DNA from 3 places in the Stutzerimonas chloritidismutans genome. Region 2 is predicted to be linked to each of the others. Evidence: predicted binding sites of a transcription regulator. Region 2 holds the regulator's gene; each other region holds the start of a gene.
The links. Region 2 encodes FliA, which starts transcription of late flagellar genes. Its sites were predicted from a motif close to CTAAAGTTTNNNNNNNNNNNGCCGNTAA; they were not measured.

Region 1: LLJ08_RS09890 (methyl-accepting chemotaxis protein) is a predicted target of FliA. The motif match lies at 2,303-2,330, and genes of this name have one in related genera.
Region 3: LLJ08_RS03240 (methyl-accepting chemotaxis protein) is a predicted target of FliA. The motif match lies at 2,206-2,233, and genes of this name have one in related genera.

Annotation. Positions count from the first base shown of each region.
Region 1 is NZ_CP086067.1:2,116,357-2,120,491, reverse strand. Features, by position in the region: gene exaA (quinoprotein ethanol dehydrogenase) at 1-1,429, shown strand, start outside; gene LLJ08_RS09895 (pentapeptide repeat-containing protein) at 1,593-2,246, shown strand; gene LLJ08_RS09890 (methyl-accepting chemotaxis protein) at 2,370-3,686, shown strand; gene LLJ08_RS09885 (3'-5' exonuclease family protein) at 3,795-4,135, shown strand, end outside.
Region 2 is NZ_CP086067.1:1,646,331-1,650,465, forward strand. Features, by position in the region: gene flhA (flagellar biosynthesis protein FlhA) at 1-44, shown strand, start outside; gene flhF (flagellar biosynthesis GTPase FlhF) at 60-1,352, shown strand; gene fleN (flagellar synthesis regulator FleN) at 1,444-2,271, shown strand; gene fliA (RNA polymerase sigma factor FliA) at 2,289-3,014, shown strand; gene LLJ08_RS07735 (chemotaxis response regulator CheY) at 3,089-3,463, shown strand; gene LLJ08_RS07740 (protein phosphatase CheZ) at 3,487-4,135, shown strand, end outside.
Region 3 is NZ_CP086067.1:715,314-719,448, reverse strand. Features, by position in the region: gene LLJ08_RS03250 (heavy metal translocating P-type ATPase) at 1-1,679, shown strand, start outside; gene cueR (Cu(I)-responsive transcriptional regulator) at 1,693-2,136, shown strand; gene LLJ08_RS03240 (methyl-accepting chemotaxis protein) at 2,307-4,135, shown strand, end outside.

The DNA of each region.
Region 1 (4,135 bases), 470 kb from region 2:
CATCTACGGCGACAAGATCTACTTCGGCACCCTCGACGCCCGTGTCGTGGCGCTGAACAAGGACACCGGCAAGGTCGTCTGGAACAAGAAGTTCGGCGATCACGGCGCCGGCTACACCATGACCGGCGCACCGACGCTGGTCAAAGACGCCAAGACCGGCAAGGTGCTGCTGGTACACGGCAGCTCCGGTGACGAGTTCGGCATCGTCGGCAAACTGTTCGCACGCGACCCGGATACCGGCGAAGAAGTCTGGATGCGCCCCTTCGTCGAGGGCCACATGGGTCGTCTCAACGGCAAGGACAGCACGCCGACCGGCGACATCAAGGCGCCGTCCTGGCCGGACGATCCCAACCACCCGACCGGCAAGAAGGAAGCCTGGAGCCAGGGCGGCGGCGCGCCGTGGCAGAGTGCGAGCTTCGACCCGGAGACCAACACCATCATCGTCGGTGCCGGCAACCCCGCCCCGTGGAACGGCTGGGAGCGCACCAGCGATGGCGGCGACCCGAAGGATTACGACAGCCTCTACACCTCCGGGCAGGTCGGCGTGGATCCGAGCACCGGCGAGGTGAAGTGGTTCTACCAGCACACCCCGAACGATGCCTGGGACTTCTCCGGCAACAACGAGCTGGTGCTGTTCGATTACAAGGACAAGAACGGCAAGACCGTCAAGGCCACGGCCCACGCCGACCGCAACGGCTTCTTCTATGTCGTCGACCGCAAGGACGGCAAGCTGCAGAACGCCTTCCCCTTCGTCGACGGCATCACCTGGGCCAGCCATATCGACCTGAAAACCGGTCGACCAGTGGAGAACGAGGGTCAGCGCCCACCCAAACCGGAGCCGGGCGAGAAGCACGGCAAGTCGGTCGAAGTATCCCCACCCTTCCTCGGCGGCAAGAACTGGAACCCCATGGCCTACAGCCAGGACACCGGCCTGTTCTACGTACCGGCCAACCACTGGAAAGAGGACTACTGGACCGAGGAAGTCAGCTACAAGAAGGGCTCGGCCTATCTCGGCCAGGGCTTCCGCATCAAGCGCATGTACGACGACCACGTCGGTATCCTGCGCGCCATGGACCCGACCACCGGCAAGGTGGCCTGGGAACACAAGGAAAAACTGCCATTGTGGGCCGGCGTGCTGGCGACCAAGGGCAATCTGGTCTTCACCGGCACCAGCGACGGCTACTTCAAGGCCTTCAACGCCAAAACCGGTGACGAGCTGTGGAAATTCCAGACCGGCAGCGGCGTGATTTCCCCGCCTGTGACCTGGGAGCAGGACGGCGAGCAGTACATCGGCGTGACGGTCGGTTACGGCGGCGCCGTGCCACTGTGGGGCGGCGACATGGCCGTACTGACCAAGCCGGTCGCCCAGGGTGGTTCCTTCTGGGTATTCAAGCTTCCGGATTGGGAGAAGAAGACCGCCAAGCGATGAGCCGAGCCGTGCCCGCCACCGCGCGGGCACGCCTCGTGTTTTCAACGTACAGCGGCTCACGCGGCGCGTCTGGCCCAGCCGGCTCCGGGTTGGCGCTCTCGCCGACAGGCCAGAAACGCCACGCGACCGCTTTTCTCTATTGCCCTGCCCCAGGTGACTTTCCATGAACAGCCCTAACCGCTTGCTACTGCCACTGGCCCTGTTCGCCAGCGCGTCCGCCTTCGCCGCGGATGACGGCCCTCTGACGATCAACGGCTGCGTACTCCAGCCCGAGAGCCAATGTGCCAACGCCGATCTGCGCGGCGCCGACCTCAGCAATCAGGACCTGCGCCGCATCAACCTCGCCGGTGCCAACCTCTCCGGCGCCAACCTGCGCCACGCCAACCTCGACCTGGCCAATCTGGAAAAAGCCAACCTAACCGGCGCCACGCTTAACCGCGCCAGCCTGCAACAGGCCAACCTGCGCCTGGCCAATTTCACCAATGCCCGGCTGATCGCCATCCAGGGCTGGGGCCTGTTCGCCCAGGCCGCCCAGTTCAAGGGAGCCGACCTCACTGGCGCCTACCTTGAGTTCGCCCGCATGAGTGGCGCCAGGATGCACGGCAGCACGCTGCACGCCGCCGACCTGGAAATGACCTGGCTGAGCAAGGCCGATCTCGAGGGTGCCGATCTGACCGATGCCAACCTGCAGGAAGCCAAGCTCAACGACGCCAACCTGGGCAACGCCGTGCTAACCGGCGCGCGCCGGCACTACGCGACGTTTCAAGCCACCAACATGGAAGGCTGCAAGGACTGCCCGGTCGATTGGGAGAAATGAAACCCGCCGATAGGCCATTTCAATCGCCGGTATAGAGCAAACCATTGGCTGGCAACCTCAGGAAAATGACTCAGGCGCCGATCAAGTGACTGGGCTGTCTTGCCCTTCACCGGATGCCAATAAATGTTCAACAAGAACCTGAAACGGGAACTGGCTGAATTGCGCGAGGAAGCCGCAGTCAATCAGCAGATCAAGAACTCGTTGTACAGGGAGATGATGGTCCTGGAACTGGACCCGCAAGGACGCATTCAGCACGCCAACGAGCTGTTCCTCAGCGAAATGGGTTATCGCCGCGACGATCTCATCGGCCGCTCCGTCGACGACTTCTTCAGCCAGCAGTTTCGTACCGAACCGAACTACTCACGCCTCAAGACCGCCATGCAGCGCGCGGAGCACATCAGCGGCGCCTACCGACTGCTGCAGGCTGACGGCCAGGAAGCCTGGCTGCGTTCGATCTGGCAGCCGATCACGGGCTCGGATGGCACGTTGCACCACTTCACGCTATGCGCCACTAACCTGACCCGCACCATCGAGACCTCACGCGAGCACGAAAGCGTAATCAACGCGCTGTTGCGCTCCACCGCGGTGATCGAGTTTGACCTCGGCGGGCATGTCATCACCGCCAACCAGCGGTTCCTCGACGGCATGGGCTACCGCCTCGAGCAAATCAGGGGCAAGCACCACCGCATGTTCTGTGAACGTGAGGAAAGCGAGTCGCCGGCCTATCGCGAATTCTGGGCTAGCCTCAACCGTGGCGAGTACATCGCCGAACGCTTCAAGCGTATCGATGCCCACGGTCAGACCGTCTGGCTCGAGGCGTCCTACAACCCGGTGCTCGATGCCTACGGCAAGCTATACAAGGTGATCAAGTTCGCCACCGTCATCACCGACCAGGTCAACCGTGAGATGGCTGTGGCCGATGCCGCAACGATTGCCTACGACACCTCCCAGCACACCGATCTCAGCGCCCAGCGCGGCGCGCAAGTGGTCCAGCAAACGGTCGAAGTTATGCATCGTATCGCCCAGCAGATGCAGGAAGCCTCCGACGGTATCGAAGCGCTGGACAAGCAATCGCAGCTGATCGGCGCGATCCTCAAGACCATCAGCGGCATTGCCGACCAGACCAACCTGCTGGCACTCAACGCCGCCATCGAAGCCGCACGGGCCGGTGATCAGGGCCGTGGCTTCGCCGTGGTGGCCGACGAGGTTCGCCAGCTGGCGGCCCGCACCAGCAAGGCTGCCGAGGAGATCGTCGGCGTGGTGCAGAAGAACCAGGACCTGGCGCAAGCTGCCGTGCACAGCATGAGCGCGAGCCGCGACCAGGCCGAGCACGGACTGGAATTCGCCAACCAGGCCGGCGCGGTGATCGTCGAGATCCAGGACGGCGCGCAGCGCGTGGTCAGCGCAGTCGGGCAGTTCGCCAGCCAGTTGAAGAACTGATGGCGAGCCTGTCACTGCAGATCGGCACATGAAGGATGGCCGCGCTACAGCCGAGTCGGCACCGCTGCCTCAGGCTGACTCGATCATCAGCGTTCGGAGGACGCCAGCTTGACGCAGAAGCTGATCATTCATATCCGCCAGCATCCGAACGTCGACGGGCTGCCGCGCTTCGACGGGCTGACGTCGGCGAGCATCGTCACCCCCGCGACGGCGGACGAGTTTCGCGCGGCGGTGGAGGAAATCATGGGCTTTGCCTGCATCGGTTTCGATACCGAATCCAAACCGACCTTCAAGGTGGGCGAAGTCTCCAGCGGTCCGCACCTGATCCAGTTCGCCACCCCGGCAAAGGCCTACCTGTTCAGGATCGGCGTGCCCGGCTGCATCGAAGCGGCCAGCGCAATCCTGCAATCGCCCGCGCTGGCGAAGATCGGTTTCGGGCTGAAGTCGGA
Region 2 (4,135 bases):
ACAACAAGCAGGTCACCATCGTCTCGACGGTGGGTCAGAATTAACCGAGGGTACAGGCCATGCAGGTCAAACGTTTCTTCGCCGCCGATATGCGCATCGCCATGAAAATGGTTCGCGACGAGCTGGGCGCCGATGCCGTGATCATCGGCAATCGCCGGGTGGCCGGTGGCGTCGAGCTGACCGCTGTGCTCGATTACCCCATGCAGTCCGCGCCGGCGGCCAACAAGCCCAACCCGGCGCTGGAAGCCGAATTGCGCAAGACGCAGTCGCGCCTGGCCAATGCACATGCCGAGCTGAGCGCTGCGCCGCGCGCGAAGATGCAGGATCGTCAACTGGTTGACGAGAAGCCTGCCGTCGCGGCCAGCAAGGCACAGCCCGATACGGTCGCCGAGCCTTCCCCCGCGGCCGACTCCCGTGCCATCGAAGCGATGTACTCGGAACTGCACGGTTTGCGCGAGCTGATCGAAGTGCAGCTCGGCTCGATCGCCTGGGGCCAGGAGCAGAGCCGTCGCCCGCAGCAGGCAGGCCTCTGGCGCCGTCTGCAGCGCCTGGGCCTGCCGGCCGAGCTGTCGCGTAGCCTGCTGGAAAAGGTCGCCGGCATTAACGAGTCGCGTCAGGCCTGGCGCATGGTGCTGGCGTATCTGGCGCAGGCAATCAAGGTCACCAAGAACGAGCCGCTGGAAGAGGGCGGTGTGATTGCTCTGGTCGGCCCAGCAGGCGTCGGCAAGACCACTACGCTGGCCAAGCTGGCTGCTCGCTACGTGCTGAAACACGGCGCGCAGAGCATTGCGCTGGCCAGCATGGACAATTATCGGATCGGTGCGCAGGAGCAGCTCAAGACACTGGGCCGGATCCTCGACGTGCCGGTGGTGCAGATCGATCCTAGCCAGCCGCTGAGCAAATCGCTGGCCTCGCTGGCGCGTAAGCGGATCATCCTGATCGACACCGCCGGCTTGCCGGCAAGCGATCCGACGCTGCGCATGCAGCTCGAAGCGCTGTCGGACAAGGGCGTCAAATCGAAGAATTACCTGGTGCTGGCGGCAACCAGCCAGAGCCAGGTGCTTAAGGCCGCATGGCACAACTATCGTCGTTGTGGGCTGGCCGGTTGTATCCTGACGAAGCTCGATGAGGCGGGCAGCCTTGGCGATGTACTCGGTCTCACGATCAGCCAGCATTTGCCGATAGCCTACCTCGCCGATGGTCCCCGGATTCCTGACGACCTGCATCTGCCGCGCAGCCATCAGCTGGTCAGTCGGGCGGTGAGCCTGCAGTCCGGCGAGGAGCCGAGCGAAGAAACCATGGCCGACATGTTCGCCGGGTTGTACAACGGCTCGTCACGGCGGGCTGGATGATGCTGCGACAGCGGTACTCGAATGAATCAGATGCGTGCCATGCGGACGCATCGCCGGCCGCAAGGCCCCAGCAAGATATAGGCATGTGAACATGGGTATGCATCCCGTACAGGTGATTGCGGTGACTGGCGGCAAGGGTGGCGTCGGCAAGACCAACGTGTCGGTCAATCTGGCACTGGCGCTGGCCGACCTCGGCCGGCGTGTGGTGTTGCTTGACGCCGACCTTGGCCTGGCCAACGTCGACGTGCTGCTGGGGCTTACCACCAAGCGCACCCTGGCTGACGTCATCGCTGGCGAATGTGATCTGCGCGACGTACTGATCCAGGGGCCGGGCGGCATCCGCGTAGTGCCGGCCGCATCCGGCACGCAGAGCATGGTGCAGCTGTCTTCCCTGCAGCACGCCGGGTTGATCCAGGCGTTCAGCGAGCTTGGCGACGAGCTCGACGTGCTGATCATCGACACCGCGGCTGGCATCGGCGATTCCGTGGTGAGCTTCGTGCGCGCAGCTCAGGAAGTGCTGCTGGTGGTCACCGACGAGCCCACGTCCATCACCGACGCCTATGCACTTATCAAGCTGCTGAACCGCGATTACGGCATCAGCCGCTTCCGCGTGTTGGCCAACATGGCTCACGCACCGCAGGAAGGCCGCAATTTGTTCGCCAAGCTGACCAAGGTTACCGAGCGCTTTCTCGACGTGGCGCTGCAGTATGTCGGTGCGGTTCCTTACGACGAAGCGGTGCGCAAGGCCGTGCAGAAGCAGCGCGCTGTCTATGAAGCGTACCCGCGCTCGAAATGTGCACTAGCCTTCAAGGCGATCGCGCAGAAGGTTGATACCTGGCCGCTGCCGGCGACGCCGCGGGGTCATCTCGAGTTCTTCGTAGAGCGCCTCATCAGCCCCGCTTCACCCAGCCACGAATGACAGGTGCCGGATCCGCTATGTATTACAGCAAGGCTCAGGCAAAGGATGCGCAGTACCGCCTGATCGATCAGTACGCCCCATTGGTCAAGCGAATCGCTTACCACTTGTTGGCGCGTCTGCCTGCAAGCGTGCAAGTGGACGATCTGATTCAGGCTGGAATGATCGGACTGCTGGAAGCAGCTAAGAAATACGACGCGGGCAAGGGTGCCAGCTTCGAAACCTACGCAGGTATCCGCATTCGCGGCACCATGCTGGACGAAGTCCGCAAGGGTGACTGGGCGCCGCGCTCGGTGCATCGCAATTCGCGGATGGTCAGCGAGGCGATCCGGGCGATCGAAGCGAAAACCGGGCGCGACGCTAAAGATCACGAGGTTGCGGCCGAACTTAAGCTAAGTCTCGACGAGTATTACGGCATTCTGGGCGATACGCTGGGCAGTCGCCTGTTCAGCTTCGACGATCTGCTGCAGGAAGGCGATCATGGCGAGCTCGAGGAAGACGCTGCCAGTCTCCACCCGGAGCCGTTCCGTGATCTCGAGGATGAACGTTTTCAGCAGGCGCTGGCCGACGCCATCGCCAACCTGCCCGAGCGTGAAAAGCTGGTGCTGTCGCTGTATTACGACGAAGAATTGAATTTGAAGGAAATCGGTCAGGTGCTGGGGGTCAGCGAGTCGCGTGTGAGCCAGTTGCATAGCCAGTGCGCTGCGCGCTTGCGCGCGCGCCTCGGCGAATGGCGCGCCAATTGACGATTGTTTGCGGTATGACGTGCTCGGTTTGCTGAGGCATTTTGGGACTTACGGAGGTCGACTTGGACAAGAACATGAAAATCCTCATCGTCGATGACTTCTCGACGATGAGACGAATCATCAAGAACCTCCTGCGTGATCTGGGGTTCACCAACACCGCCGAAGCGGATGACGGTACTACCGCGCTGCCGATGCTCAAGAGCGGCAGCTTCGACTTCCTGGTGACCGACTGGAACATGCCGGGAATGAGCGGCATCGATCTGCTGCGCACTGTGCGTGCCGATGAGCGCCTCAAGCACCTGCCGGTGCTGATGGTGACGGCCGAAGCGAAACGCGATCAGATCATCGAAGCCGCCCAGGCCGGGGTTAACGGCTATGTGGTCAAGCCTTTCACTGCCCAGGTGCTCAAGGAGAAGATCGAGAAGATCTTCGAGCGCGTCAACGGCTGAAGCAGCAACGCCGCGAGGGCACTATGACGCAAGCAGACCAAAGCCTGGCAGAGTTCGAAGCGACTCTGAAGGCGCATGCACCCAAGTTGATCGAAAGTCTGCAGCAGGGCCGCTTCGATGAAGCGACGCAGATGTTCAATGAGCTGAATCAGGTGCGCAACCACGGGCTTTACCTGGAAGTTGGCAAGCTCACCCGAGAGCTGCACAACGCCATCGTCAAGCTCGAGATGGACACCTGCGCCACCGGCGGCGACCCGTCGCCGATCACGGACGCGACCGATCGCCTGTCCTACGTGGTGGAGATGACCGAGAAGGCTGCCAACCGCACCATGGACCTGGTCGAAGAATCAGCGCCGCTGGTGAACTATGTGAGCTATGAGGCGCAGAGCCTGACAGCCGACTGGCAGCGCTTCATGCGTCGTGAAATGAACGCCGATCAGTTCCGCGACCTAGTCAAGCGCATCGACCAGTACTTGCAGCGCAGCATGAACGACGGCGGCCAGTTGTCGCAGAACCTCAGCGAAATAATGCTGGCTCAGGACTTCCAGGATCTGACCGGGCAGGTGATCAAGCGAGTGACCCGCCTCATCAGTGACCTCGAAAGCAACCTGCTCAATCTTGTCCTGATGGCGGGGCAGGTTGATCGCGTGGCAGGCATCCAGCATGACCGCG
Region 3 (4,135 bases), 930 kb from region 2:
ATCAATGGTGGGCGACGCCGGCCGCGCAGATGCCGCACCTGTATTTCGAGGCCTCAGCGGTGGTGATCGCCCTGGTGCTGCTGGGCAAATACCTGGAAAGCCGCGCCAAGCGCCAGACCAGCGCCGCCATTCGTGCGCTCGAAGCCTTGCGCCCAGACCGCGCGACACGGGTAGTCGACGGCCGCGAGGAAGACGTCGCAATCGCCGCGCTGCGCCTGGACGACCTGGTGATGGTCAAGCCCGGCGAGCGTTTCCCGGTGGACGGTGAAGTGGTCGAGGGCGAAAGCCAGGCCGACGAAGCGCTGATCAGTGGCGAGAGCCTGCCAGTGAACAAGGCGCCAGGCGACCGCATCACCGGCGGCGCGATCAATGGCGAGGGCAGGCTGCTGGTGCGCACTACTGCGCTCGGTGGCGAGACCGTGCTGGCGCGGATCATCCGCCTGGTGGAAGACGCCCAGGCAGCCAAGGCGCCGATCCAGAAGCTGGTGGACAAGGTCAGCCAGGTGTTCGTCCCGGCGGTACTGGTGATCGCCGTATTCACCCTGATCGGCTGGCTGCTGACTGGCGCGCCGGTCGAGGTCGCGCTGATCAACGCCGTGGCCGTGCTGGTCATCGCCTGCCCCTGCGCCCTGGGTTTGGCCACGCCGGCGGCGATCATGGCCGGCACCGGCGTGGCGGCGCGCCACGGCATCCTGATCAAGGACGCCGAGGCGCTGGAAGTCGCCCATGCGGTCACGGCCGTGGCCTTCGACAAGACAGGCACGCTCACCTCGGGCAAGCCGCAGATCATCCACCTGCATGCCGTGGACGGTGACGAAGCGCGGATACTGCGCCTGGCCGGCGCCCTGCAGCGTGGCAGCGAACACCCGCTGGCGCGCGCCGTGCTGGAGCGCTGCGAAGCCGACGGCATCGCCGTGCCGGATGTACAGAAGAGCCAGGCCCTGAGCGGCCGTGGCATTGCCGGCACGCTGGACGGCCAGCAGCTGGCGCTGGGCAACCGGCGCATGCTCGGCGAGTACGGCCTGCAGCCGGGCGAGCTGCTGGAAACCGCCCAGCGCTGGGAAGCTGAGGGCCGCACCCTTTCCTGGCTGGTGGAACATGCGCCCGAGCCGCGTATCCTCGGCCTGTTCGCTTTTGGTGACAGCCTCAAGGACGGCGCCGCAGCAGCGATTGCCGGGCTCGCGGCGCGGCATATCCGCAGCCACCTGATCACCGGCGACAACCGTGGCAGCGCGCGGGTGGTGGCCGAAGCGCTGCACATCGATGATGTGCATGCCGAGGTGCTGCCTGCGGACAAGGCCGCCACCGTGGCGGAGCTGAAGAAAGGCGGCGCCGTGGTGGCCATGGTTGGCGACGGCATCAACGATGCCCCGGCCCTGGCCGCAGCGGATGTCGGCATCGCCATGGGTGGCGGTACCGATGTGGCCATGCACGCCGCCGGCATCACCCTGATGCGCGGCGATCCGCGCCTGGTGCCGGCCGCGCTGGAGATCAGCCGGCGCACCTACCGCAAGATCCAGCAGAACCTGTTCTGGGCCTTCATCTACAACCTGGTGGGCATTCCGCTCGCCGCCTTCGGCTTTCTCAGCCCGGTGGTGGCTGGCGCGGCGATGGCCCTGTCGAGCGTGAGCGTGGTGAGCAACGCCCTGCTGCTGCGTTCCTGGAAGCCGGAAGAATGATCGGGAGCACGCCATGAACATTGGTCAGGCAGCCAAGCACAGTGGCCTCACGGCGAAGATGATCCGCTACTACGAATCCATCGGCCTGCTCACGCCGGCCGGGCGTGGCGCCAATGGCTATCGCCACTACAACGAGCGCGACCTGCATCAGCTAGCCTTCATCCGCCGCGCCCGTGACCTAGGTTTCTCGCTGGAGGAGGTCGGCAAGCTGCTGGCGCTGTGGCAGGACCGTCAGCGCGCCAGCGCCGATGTGAAAGCCCTGGCCGGCGCGCACATCGACGAGCTGAACCGCAAGATCACTGAGCTGGTCGACCTGCGCGACACCCTGCAGGAGCTGGTCGACCACTGCCAGGGCGATGATCGCCCGGACTGCCCGATCCTGCAGGGCATCGAAAGCGGCTGCTGCAGCGCCCCGTCATCCCGTCCGTCCCCAATCACTGCACCTGGCAAAGGCTGATGCCAACGCGGGCCGCCCCGGCCCGCGCCCCCTGCTCCAGCATTCGCTGCGACCATTCCTCGATTTACATTCAAGTTCGTATGCTCGCGGCCGAAAGAGGGCCCGAAGACACCCGCGGGCCGCCGGCAAGGCACCCGCTCGTTTCGAACTATTCATCTGATTGGAATGACATGAACAACTGGTTTGCAAACATCGGCGTCAGCAGGAAGCTCGCACTGGGCTTCGGTGCCGTGCTGATCTTGACCCTCATCCTCGCCTGGAACGGCTGGGGCAGCCTCGGCAGTGTCATCCAGCGCAGCGGCTGGATGACCGAAATCTCATTGCTGAACAAGACGCTAACCGACCTGCGTATCGCCCGCCTGCAATTCATGCTGGCCAATGGTGACAACGAATCCACCGAGCGTCTGGACAAGAACCTGGGCATCTACCTCGCCCAGCAGACCAAGCTGCTGGAAACCTTCAAGAACCCGGTCAACGTCGCCCAGCTCAAGGAGCAGGCCGGCTACAACGCGCAGTATCAGCATTCGCTGAACGATATGCGCAAGGCCTATGCCCAGGCCAACGCCTCGCGGCAGATCATCGACCAGGCCGCCGGCCGTCTGAGCGAGCTGATGGCTGGCGTGAACCGTCAGGTGCTGCAGCTCTCGGAGTATGACGAAGGCCGTTTCGCCCAATTCCAGGCGATCACCCAGATCGAAGACGACGTGCAGCGTGCGCAATACCTGCTGCGCGTCTACATGAGCAGCCCGGGTGCCGAGGCGGCGAAGGCGATCTACGCCCAGCTCGACGCCGCGCAGGCCACCCTCGGCCGTCATGCCGGCGCACTGGACGCCGACAGCGGCGCGGCGCTGCAGCAGATGCGCACGGTGCTCGGCGAGTACCGCAGCGCCATCGAGGCGCTGGAGAAGGCCACCCAGGCAATCGCCAAGGCGCGCCAGGAGATGACCGACCAGCAGAAGGAAATCGTCCGTATCAGCGACTCGCTCTACCAGTTCCAGCTCGACCAGCTCGACGTGGAAAGCGCCGCAGCACGCACGCGCCTGATCGTCAGCGCGCTGCTGGCCCTGGTGCTGGGAATGCTGGCCGCCTGGCTGATCACCCGGCAGATCATCCTGCCGCTGCGTGCCACCCTGGCTGACGTCGAGCGCATCGCCTCCGGCGACCTCAGCGCCACCGCACAGGTTCAGCGCCGCGACGAGCTGGGCGTGCTGCAGCGCGGCATCCAGCAGATGGGCTCGACCCTGCGCGAGCTGATCGGCGGCATCCGCGATGGTGTCAGTCAGATCAGCGCCGCCGCCGAGGAGCTCTCGGCCGTCACCCAGCAGACCAGCGCCGGCGTGAACAGCCAGAAGGAAGAAACCGATCAGGTCGCCACCGCCATGCACGAGATGTCGGCGACCGTTCAGGAAGTCGCGCGCAATGCCGAACAGGCCGCGCTGGCCGCCACCGAGGCGGACGGCGAAGCCCGGGAAGGCGATCGCGTGGTCACCGAGGTGGTCACCCAGATCGAACGCATGGCCAGCGCCGTGGTGCGCTCCACCGAGGCGATGAAGGCACTGCAGGAAGAGAGCGACAAGATCGGCAGCGTGATGAACGTGATTCGGGCGGTGGCCGAGCAGACCAACCTGCTGGCGCTCAACGCCGCCATCGAAGCCGCCCGTGCCGGCGAGGCCGGACGCGGATTCGCCGTGGTCGCCGACGAGGTCCGCGGCCTGGCGCAGCGTACGCAGAAGTCCACCGAGGAAATCGAAGGGCTGGTCGCCGCGCTACAGAACGGCACCCAGCAGGTTGCCTCGATCATGCACACCAGCCGCGACCTGACCGACAGCGGCGTCGAGCTGGCGCGCCGGGCCGGTGCTTCACTGGGCAGCATCACCCGCACCGTGTCGAACATCCAGGCGATGAACCAGCAGATCGCCGCGGCCGCCGAGGAGCAGAGCGCGGTGGCCGAGGAGATCAGCCGCAGCGTGGTGAACGTGCGCGATGTGTCGGAACAGAC